3 linked regions of the Variovorax paradoxus genome follow. Each later gene encodes a partner of the first gene's protein in a complex. Links are inferred from orthologs where the notes say so. Each region holds a gene or a part of one and is shown on either strand. Other genes may lie near its edges.

Region 1 (2,961 bases):
CGCGAAGACCATGCGCCCCGACCAATCCATCCTGGTGAACCTCTCGGGCCGCGGCGACAAGGACATCGGCACCGTGGCCGACCTGTCGGGCGTCGATTTCTACGACCGCCCCTCGATGCGCGGTCTGAGCGTGAAGGGAGGCAAGTGATGAGCCGCATTGCAGCAACCTTCGACGCGCTGAAGAAAGACGGCCGCCGCGCCCTCGTTCCGTACGTCACCGCGGGCTTTCCCTTCGCCGACATCACGCCCGAGCTGATGCACGGCATGGTCGAGGCCGGCGCCGACGTGATCGAACTCGGCGTGCCCTTCTCCGACCCGATGGCCGACGGCCCCGTGATCCAGAAGGCCGGCGAGGCCGCGCTGGCGCTGGGCATCGGCATGAAGCAGGTGCTGGCCATCGTCGCCGCTTTCCGCCAGAAGAACGCGACCACGCCCGTGGTGCTGATGGGCTATGCGAACCCGGTCGAGCGCTACGACCTCGTGCACGGCAAGCAGGCCTTCATCCGCGACGCGGCCGCCGCCGGCGTGGACGGCCTGCTGGTCGTCGACTACCCGCCCGAAGAGTGCGAAGCCTTTGCCGCCGACCTCAAGGCCGCCGGCATCGACCTGATCTTCCTGCTTGCACCCACCAGCACCGACGAGCGCATGGCGCAGGTCGCGCGCATCGCCAGCGGGTACGTCTACTACGTGTCGCTCAAGGGCGTGACGGGTGCCGGCCATCTCGACGCCGAAGCGGTCGGCCAGATGATTCCGCGCATCCGCCAGCACGTGGGCATTCCGGTCGGCGTGGGCTTCGGCATCCGCGATGCACGCACCGCGCAGGCCGTGGGATCGGCCGCCGACGCGGTCATCATCGGCACCAAGATCATTCAACTCATCGAAGACCAGCCCCGCGACAAGGTCGTGCCGGCCGTGCGTGAATTCCTCGCGGGCATCCGCGAGGCGCTCGACGCGCTGCCCGCCGCGACGGCCAAGAACGCGGCTGGTCGATAATCACCGCCAACACAAGGAGCCCCTTATGAGCTGGCTTGAAAAACTGCTACCCGCCAAGATCGCGCAAACCGACCCGTCCGAGCGCCGCCAGGTGCCCGAGGGCCTGTGGATCAAATGCCCCGCCTGCGAGACCGTTCTGTACAAGACCGACCTCGAGCACAACCAGAATGTCTGCCCCAGCTGCAGCCACCACCACCGCATCGGCGCCCGCGCGCGCCTGGACGCGTTCCTCGATGCCGAGGGCCGCTACGAAGTCGGCCAGGAAGTGCTGCCGGTCGACGCCCTGAAGTTCAAGGACAGCCGCAAGTACCCCGAGCGCCTGAAGGAAGCCCTGGAGAACACCGGCGAGACCGACGCGCTGGTCGTGCTCGGCGGCTCGGTCCACAGCATCAGCGTGGTCGTGGCCTGCTTCGAGTTCGAATTCATGGGCGGCTCCATGGGCAGCGTGGTCGGCGAGCGCTTCGTGCGCGGCGTCGAGACCGCCATCGAGCAGAAGGTGCCCTTCATCTGCTTCACCGCCACCGGCGGCGCGCGCATGCAGGAAGGCCTGCTCTCGCTGATGCAGATGGCCAAGACCAACGCCGCGCTCACGCGCCTGGCGAAGAAGGGCCTGCCCTACATCAGCGTGCTGACCGACCCGACCATGGGCGGCGTGTCCGCCGGTTTCGCTTTCGTGGGCGACGTAGTCATTGCCGAGCCCAAGGCGCTGATCGGCTTTGCCGGCCCGCGCGTGATCGAATCGACCGTGCGCGTGACGCTGCCTGAAGGCTTCCAGCGCGCCGAGTTCCTGCAGACCAAGGGCGCGATCGACTTCATCAGCGACCGCCGCGAACTGCGCAAGACCATTGCCAGCACGCTGGCCATGCTGCTGCGCCAGCCGGCCGACGCGGTCAGCTGAAAAAATCAAGCGTCCAAAAGAAAAGGGCCCGGGTGCAATGCACCCGGGCCCTTTTTTCGTCGGGTTTGCTCAGAACGTCAGTTGATAGGCTAGCACCAACAGGTTGCTCAGCACGATGGCGATCACCTGCAGCACCACGATGGCGGCCAGCGGCGACAGGTCGATGCCGCCGATCAGCGGAATGAAGCGCCGGAACGGCCGCACCAGCGGCTCGGCCAGGCGGGAGATCAGGTCGAGCAGCATCGGCGACGCGCCCGGAATCCACGACAGCACGGCATAGACCACCAGCAGCGCCGTCAGCCCCGAGACCGCCAGCTGCATCAGCCCCACCAGGGACACCAGCGGCAAGGTCGCGAGCCGCCCGAGGTTGCCGATCAGCAACCAGAGCAGCAGGAACTTCACCAGCACCAGCAGCCACGCAGCGATCAGGCTCGCCAGGTCCCAGCGCTTCACGGAAGGCACGATGCGCCGCAGCGGCAGCACGATCCAGTCGGTGATGGCGAAGATGAAGCGCCCGAGCGGATTGCCGAAAGGCACGCGGTGGTACTGCATGTACAGGCGCAGCAGGCAGGCGCCGCCGAGCAGGCCGACGATCACGTCGAGAAGGAACGAGGGAATCTGATAGAGCATGGGACGCAGCCGTGAGCGGAATGCGATGATAGCCACGCAAGGTCCTTCGATGACGACACAACCCCTTTTGCATTCACTGCCATTGTTCCCGCTCGGCACGGTTCTTTTTCCGGGCGGCCTGCTGCCGCTGCGCATCTTCGAGGTGCGCTATCTCGACATGATCGGCAAGTGCCGCAAGGCCGACGCACCCTTCGGCGTGGTGAGCCTCACCAGCGGCAGCGAAGTGCGCAAGGCCGGCGCCGACACCGAGAGCTTTGCCGGCATCGGCACGCTGGCCATGATCCGCGAGTTCGAGTCGCCGCAAAGCGGCCTGCTGCAGATCGAATGCATCGGCACGCAGCGCTTTCGCGTACGCCATACCGAACTGCAGAAGCACGGGCTGTGGGTGGCCGAGGTCGAGGCGGTGAACGACGATGTCGCGCTCGAGATCCCCGACGACC
Region 2 (3,064 bases), 670 kb from region 1 along the record:
TCGCCGCTTCCGCAGCCCGTCTCGTCGTCGAGGAAGGGCTGGAGTACGGCCCGGCCAAGCGTCGCGCACTGCGCGACCTCGGTCTGTCGGCGCGCACGCCGCTGCCGAACAACGACGAAGTCGAGGCCGAGGTGCGCGAATACATCGAGCTGTTCTGCGCCGATACCCAGCCGCAGGAACTGCACGCGCTGCGCCTTCTGGCGCTCGAATGGATGGAGCGCATGGCCGCCTTCCGCCCGCATGTCGGCGGCGCCGTATGGCACGGAACGGCCACCCGGCTGTCAGACATTTATATTCAATTGTTCTGCGATGATTCCAAGTCGGCCGAAATCGCCCTGATCGATCACCACGTGGACTACGAGCCCCGCATGGTGACCGGCTTTCATGGCGAACAGGTCGAGGCCTTGAGCGTGCATGCGCCGAGCCGGGCGCTCGGCGAGGAAATCGGCGTGCATCTGCTGGTCTATGACCTCGACGACCTGCGCGGAGCCCTGAAGCCCGACGCCCAGGGGCGCACGCCGCGCGGCGATCTGCCCGCATTGCGCCGACTGATTGAACGAGAAAAGGACAAGTGAATGACTTCTTCGCCCACCCGACGCGGCATGCTCTATGCCGGCGTGGCGGCTGCCGCGGCAGCCGCCGGGCTCGGTGGCGCCTGGTGGAAGGAGCGCGGCAGCAGCAGTTCGGCAGGCGGCGGCGAGCAGCTGGACGCCGCGTTCTGGGGCCAGAGCTTCGAGCGCCCGGAGGGCGGTGACCTCGTTCTGTCGAGCTTGCGCGGCAAGCCGCTGCTGCTGAACTTCTGGGCTACATGGTGCCCTCCCTGCGTCGAAGAAATGCCCATGATCGACGCCTTTTTCCGCGAACATGGCGCCAACGGATGGCAAGTGGTGGGTTTGGCCATCGATCAGCCCAGCGCCGTGCGCAAATTCCTGCAACGCACGCCCGTCACCTACCCCACCGGCCTGGCCGGCCTGCAGGGCACGGAACTGGTCAAGAACCTGGGCAATACGGGCGGCGGGCTGCCCTTCACCCTGGTACTGAATGCGAACGGTTCTGTGGCCGCTCGTAAAATGGGCAAGCTGGAAACCACCGATCTGGACACTTGGCGGCGCGAACTGGTTCGTGGTTAGAATCCCGCCCTCCCGCTGGCATTAGCCGCCAAACGCCGAAAATCACCGATTTTCGGACAAGTTATATCCCAAAGACCGGCAAAGCCGGCACTGGAGTCTCATGGATCTGCGCAAACTCAAGACACTGATCGATCTGGTGTCCGAATCGAATATTTCCGAACTGGAAATCACCGAGACCGAAGGCAAGGTTCGCATCGTCAAGGGCGGCGGCGCTGCCCCGGTGCAGTATGTGCAAACCCTGGCTGCGCCAGCAGCGGCAGCCGCCGCGCCGGCCGCAGCCGGTGCGGCCCCCGCCGTGGCCAGCGCGCCGGTTGCCGCGGAGGCGGCTCGCGCCGGCCACGCAGTGAAGTCGCCGATGGTCGGCACCTTCTACCGTTCGTCCAGCCCCGGCGCACCGGCTTTTGTCGAAGTCGGCAGCAAGGTGAACGAGGGTGACACGGTCTGCATCATCGAAGCGATGAAGATCCTCAACGAAATCGAAGCCGACAAGTCCGGCACGATCACCCAGATCCTCGGCGAAAACGGGCAGGCGGTCGAATACGGCCAGCCGCTGTTCATCATCGAGTGACCATGTTCAAGAAGATCCTGGTTGCAAACCGGGGGGAAATCGCCCTCCGGATCCAGCGCGCCTGCAGCGAGCTCGGCATCAAGGCCGTGATGGTGTATTCGGAGGCCGATCGCGACGCCAAGTACATCAAGCTCGCTGAAGAGGCGGTGTGCATCGGCCCGGCCCCGTCGGCGCAGAGCTATCTCAACATGCCGGCGATCATTTCGGCCGCCGAAGTGACCGACGCCGAAGCCATCCACCCCGGCTACGGCTTCCTGAGCGAGAACGCCAACTTCGCGGAACGCGTGGAGCAGAGCGGGTTCCAGTTCATCGGCCCGACGCCGGACAACATCCGCACGATGGGCGACAAGGTCTCGGCCAAGCAGGCCATGATCAAGGCCGGCGTGCCTTGCGTGCCCGGTTCCGAAGGCGAACTGTCGGACGACGCCGCCACCAACAAGCGCATTGCCCGCGCGATCGGCTACCCGGTCATCATCAAGGCGGCGGGCGGCGGCGGTGGCCGCGGCATGCGCGTGGTGCACACCGAGGCGGCGCTGGTCAATGCGATCCAGATGACCAAGGCGGAAGCCGGCGCGGCCTTCAACAATGCGGCCGTGTACATGGAGAAGTTTCTCCAGAACCCGCGCCACATCGAGATCCAGATCCTCGCTGACAAGCACAAGAACGCCGTCTACCTGGGCGAGCGCGACTGCTCCATGCAGCGCCGCCACCAGAAGGTGATCGAGGAATCGCCCGCGCCGGGCATTCCGCGCAAGCTGATCGAAAAGATCGGCGAGCGTTGCGCAGCCGCCTGCAAGAAGATCGGCTACCGCGGTGCCGGCACCTTCGAGTTCCTCTATGAGAACGGCGAGTTCTACTTCATCGAGATGAACACGCGCGTCCAGGTGGAGCATCCGGTGACGGAGTTCACCACGGGCATCGACATCGTCAAGACGCAGATCATGGTCGCGGCCGGCGAGAAGCTGCCGTTCACGCAGCGCCAGATCCAGATGCACGGCCACGCCATCGAAGTGCGCATCAACGCCGAAGACGCCTGGAAGTTCACGCCGTCGCCGGGCCGCATCACCATGTGGCACCCGCCGGGCGGCCCTGGCGTGCGCGTCGACTCGCATGCGTACACCAACTACTTCGTGCCGCCGAACTACGACTCGATGATCGGCAAGATCATCGTCTACGGCGACACGCGCGAGCAGGCCATGGCCCGCATGCGCACGGCGCTCAACGAGACGGTGATCGAAGGCATCCAGACCAACATCCCGCTGCACCGCGAGCTGATGGTCGATTCCAAGTTCATGACCGGCGGCACCAACATCCACTACCTCGAAGAGTGGCTGGCTGCACACAAGCGCTGACCTGGAAAGACTGC
Region 3 (2,986 bases), 1.3 Mb from region 1 along the record:
GGTTTGCTGCAGGGCGACCCGCGATCCTTCCTGCAGGCCGGCAGCACGCTGGACGACGCCGCCATCCAGGCCCGCATCGCGGAGCGCGCCGCTGCCAAGGCGGCAAAGAATTTCGCCGAAGCCGATCGCATTCGCCAGGAACTCCTCGAGCAGGGCATCGTGCTCAAGGATTCGCCCACGGGAACGACCTGGGCGGCCGCGCAGTGAACGGTACGACGAATCCCATGCCCGCCACCAAGAAATCCAGCGTACAGATCTATACGCCGGACTATTGGGAAGAGGCATGCAAGCATCTCTCCAAGAAAGACCGCGTCATGAAGCGGTTGATCCCGAAGTTCGGCGACGCCTGCCTGGAGTCGCGCGGTGACGCGTTCACCACGCTGGCGCGCAGCGTGGTCGGCCAGCAGATTTCGGTGAAGGCCGCGCAGTCGGTCTGGGACAAGTTCGCCGCGCTGCCGCGCAAGCTGACGCCGGCCAACGTACTCAAGCTCAAGGTCGACGACATGCGCGGAGCAGGGCTCTCGGCGCGCAAGATCGAGTACCTCGTCGACCTGGCCCTGCACTTCGATTCGGGCATGGTGCACGTCGATTCGTGGAAGGACATGTCGGACGAGCTCATCATCGAAGAGCTCGTGGCCATCCGCGGCATCGGCCGCTGGACGGCCGAGATGTTCCTCATCTTCCACCTGATGCGCCCGAACGTGCTGCCTGTGGACGACCTGGGGCTGCTCAACGGCATCAGCGTCAATTATTTTTCCGGCGATCCGGTCAGCCGCAGCGATGCCCGCGACGTCGCCGTGGCCTGGGCCCCGTATTGCAGCGTGGCGACTTGGTATATTTGGCGATCACTGGACCCGGTTCCAGTCGCATATTGAACACAGGAGAAGACGTTGGCGAAACGAACCTTCCTCGACTTCGAGCAGCCCATTGCTGAACTCGAAACAAAAATCGAAGAACTGCGCTATGTACAGACCGAATCGGCGGTCGACATTTCTGAAGAAATCGATCAGCTCGGCAAGAAGAGCCAGCAGCTCACCAAGGACATCTACAGCGACCTGACGCCCTGGCAGATCACCAAGATCGCCCGGCATCCGGAGCGCCCCTACACGCTCGACTACGTCAACGAAATCTTCACCGATTTCGTCGAACTGCACGGCGACCGCCATTTCTCGGACGACCTGTCGATCGTGGGCGGACTGGCGCGCTTCAACGGCGTGCCTTGCATGGTGCTGGGCCACCAGAAGGGCCGCGACACCAAGGAGCGCACCGCGCGCAACTTCGGCATGAGCAAGCCCGAGGGCTACCGCAAGGCCCTGCGGCTCATGAAGACGGCCGAGAAATTCAAGCTGCCCGTGTTCACCTTCGTGGATACGCCCGGCGCCTACCCAGGCATCGACGCCGAAGAGCGCGGCCAGTCGGAAGCCATCGGCCGCAACATCTTCGAGATGGCGCAGCTCGAGGTGCCGATCATCGTCACGATCATCGGCGAGGGCGGCTCCGGCGGCGCGCTGGCCATTTCGGTTGGCGACCAACTGGTGATGCTGCAGTATTCGATCTACTCGGTCATCAGCCCCGAAGGCTGCGCTTCCATCCTCTGGAAGACCAGCGACAAGGCCCAGGAAGCGGCCGATGCACTGGGCATCACCGCGCACCGCCTGAAGGCGCTGGGCCTGGTCGACAAGATCGTGAACGAGCCCGTGGGCGGCGCGCACCGCGACCATCGCCAGATGGCCGCGTTCCTGAAGCGCGCGCTCAACGACGCCTTCCGCCAGGTCAGCGACCTGAAGCCGAAGGAACTGCTGGAGCGCCGCTACGAGCGCCTGCAGAGCTACGGCCGCTTCAACGACACCAAGGCCGACAACGGCAGGTAACGCAGTCTCCGTCATGAACTCCGCTTTCGAACGCGCCATGGCCGCGTTCGAGCCGGCGCATTGGCCGCTGGCGGTGGGGTTCAGCGGCGGCGCCGATTCCACGGCCTTGCTGGCTGCCTGCGCGACACGCCGGCCGGGCGAGGTGGTCGCCTTCCACGTGCATCACGGGCTGCAGGCCGCGGCCGACGATTTCGAACAGCATTGCCGCGACGTCTGCGAGCGTCTGGCCGTGCCGCTGCGCGTGCATCGTGTCGATGCGCGGCATGCGCGCGGAGACAGTCCGGAAGATGCGGCCCGCCGCGCCCGTTACGGCGCGTTTGCCGAAATGGCGCGCATGAGTGAGGGAAGGGCGGCTGTCAAATCGATAGCGCTGGGCCACCACGCCGACGACCAGATCGAAACCCTGCTGCTGGCGCTTTCGCGCGGTGCGGGGCTCCCTGGGCTGGCTGCCATGCCGGCGCGCGCGGAGCGCAGCGGGCTCGAAATTTATCGCCCGTTGCTGGCTGTGTCGGGTGCCGATATTCGCGAATGGCTGGCCGGGCGTGGCCTGCCCTGGATCGAAGACCCGACCAACGGCGACGCGCGCTATACCCGCAACCGGATTCGCGCCGTGGTGCTTCCGGCATTGGCGCAGGCTTTTCCGCAGTTCCGCGCCACCTTCGCGCGAAGCATCGGCCATGCGGCGCAGGCGCAGGAGCTGCTGGACGAATTCGCCGCGCAAGATCTCGAGACGGTGGGCAACCCGCCGCGCATCGCGACGCTACAGACCCTGTCGCATGCCCGGCAGGCCAATGTGCTGCGCCATTGGCTGATGCAGGCCCACGGCTGCGCGCCCAGCGCGGCGCAGCTCGACCAGTTGCTCAGCCAGGTCCGCGCCTGCACCACGCGCGGCCACCGGATTCATCTCAAGGTGGCCGCCGGATTCATCGAGCGGCAGGGCGATTTCCTGCATTGGTACAATGCCCCGCCCTCGCCGAAGACTTTGCTCTGACAGCTTGCAGGGCGCCGTCTTCAAGCGGCCCTTTTCTTTTCTCTGATTTCACCCATGGCATTGATCGTTCACAAATACGGCGGTACGTCGATGGGCTCGACCGAGCGCATCAAGAATGTCGCCA

What was found.
Region 2: the proteins of accD (region 1) and accB are in contact, whole or in part, in a solved structure (PDB 8UXZ), measured with the Escherichia coli proteins. The link is inferred for Variovorax paradoxus from one-to-one orthologs.
Region 3: the proteins of accD (region 1) and L3V85_RS16220 are in contact, whole or in part, in a solved structure (PDB 8UXZ), measured with the Escherichia coli proteins. The link is inferred for Variovorax paradoxus from one-to-one orthologs.

What each region holds. Positions count from the first base shown.
Region 1 is NZ_CP091716.1:2,239,644-2,242,604, reverse strand. Bases 148-2,954 are described here. They hold accD (acetyl-CoA carboxylase, carboxyltransferase subunit beta), read left to right. Parts: upstream 148-1,018; coding sequence 1,019-1,891; downstream 1,892-2,954. Other genes in these bases: L3V85_RS10435 (LON peptidase substrate-binding domain-containing protein), read left to right, coding at 2,571-2,954; L3V85_RS10440 (YggT family protein), read right to left, coding at 1,961-2,521; trpA (tryptophan synthase subunit alpha), read left to right, coding at 148-993; trpB (tryptophan synthase subunit beta), read left to right, coding at 148-148. Also shown: more of trpB, read left to right, coding at 1-147; more of L3V85_RS10435, read left to right, coding at 2,955-2,961.
Region 2 is NZ_CP091716.1:1,574,152-1,577,215, forward strand. The notes cover bases 55-2,964. They hold accB (acetyl-CoA carboxylase biotin carboxyl carrier protein), read left to right. Parts: upstream 55-1,230; coding sequence 1,231-1,698; downstream 1,699-2,964. Other genes in these bases: L3V85_RS07445 (hypothetical protein), read left to right, coding at 55-575; L3V85_RS07450 (TlpA family protein disulfide reductase), read left to right, coding at 576-1,130; accC (acetyl-CoA carboxylase biotin carboxylase subunit), read left to right, coding at 1,701-2,964. Also shown: more of L3V85_RS07445, read left to right, coding at 1-54; more of accC, read left to right, coding at 2,965-3,050. UniProt on the Escherichia coli protein: This protein is a component of the acetyl coenzyme A carboxylase complex; first, biotin carboxylase catalyzes the carboxylation of the carrier protein and then the transcarboxylase transfers the carboxyl group to form malonyl-CoA.
Region 3 is NZ_CP091716.1:3,495,234-3,498,219, forward strand. What follows is about bases 49-2,880. They hold L3V85_RS16220 (acetyl-CoA carboxylase carboxyltransferase subunit alpha), read left to right. Parts: upstream 49-890; coding sequence 891-1,871; downstream 1,872-2,880. Other genes in these bases: cysS (cysteine--tRNA ligase), read left to right, coding at 49-207; L3V85_RS16215 (DNA-3-methyladenine glycosylase family protein), read left to right, coding at 225-875; tilS (tRNA lysidine(34) synthetase TilS), read left to right, coding at 1,885-2,862. Also shown: more of cysS, read left to right, coding at 1-48; L3V85_RS16230 (aspartate kinase), read left to right, coding at 2,917-2,986. UniProt on the Escherichia coli protein: Component of the acetyl coenzyme A carboxylase (ACC) complex. First, biotin carboxylase catalyzes the carboxylation of biotin on its carrier protein (BCCP) and then the CO(2) group is transferred by the carboxyltransferase to acetyl-CoA to form malonyl-CoA.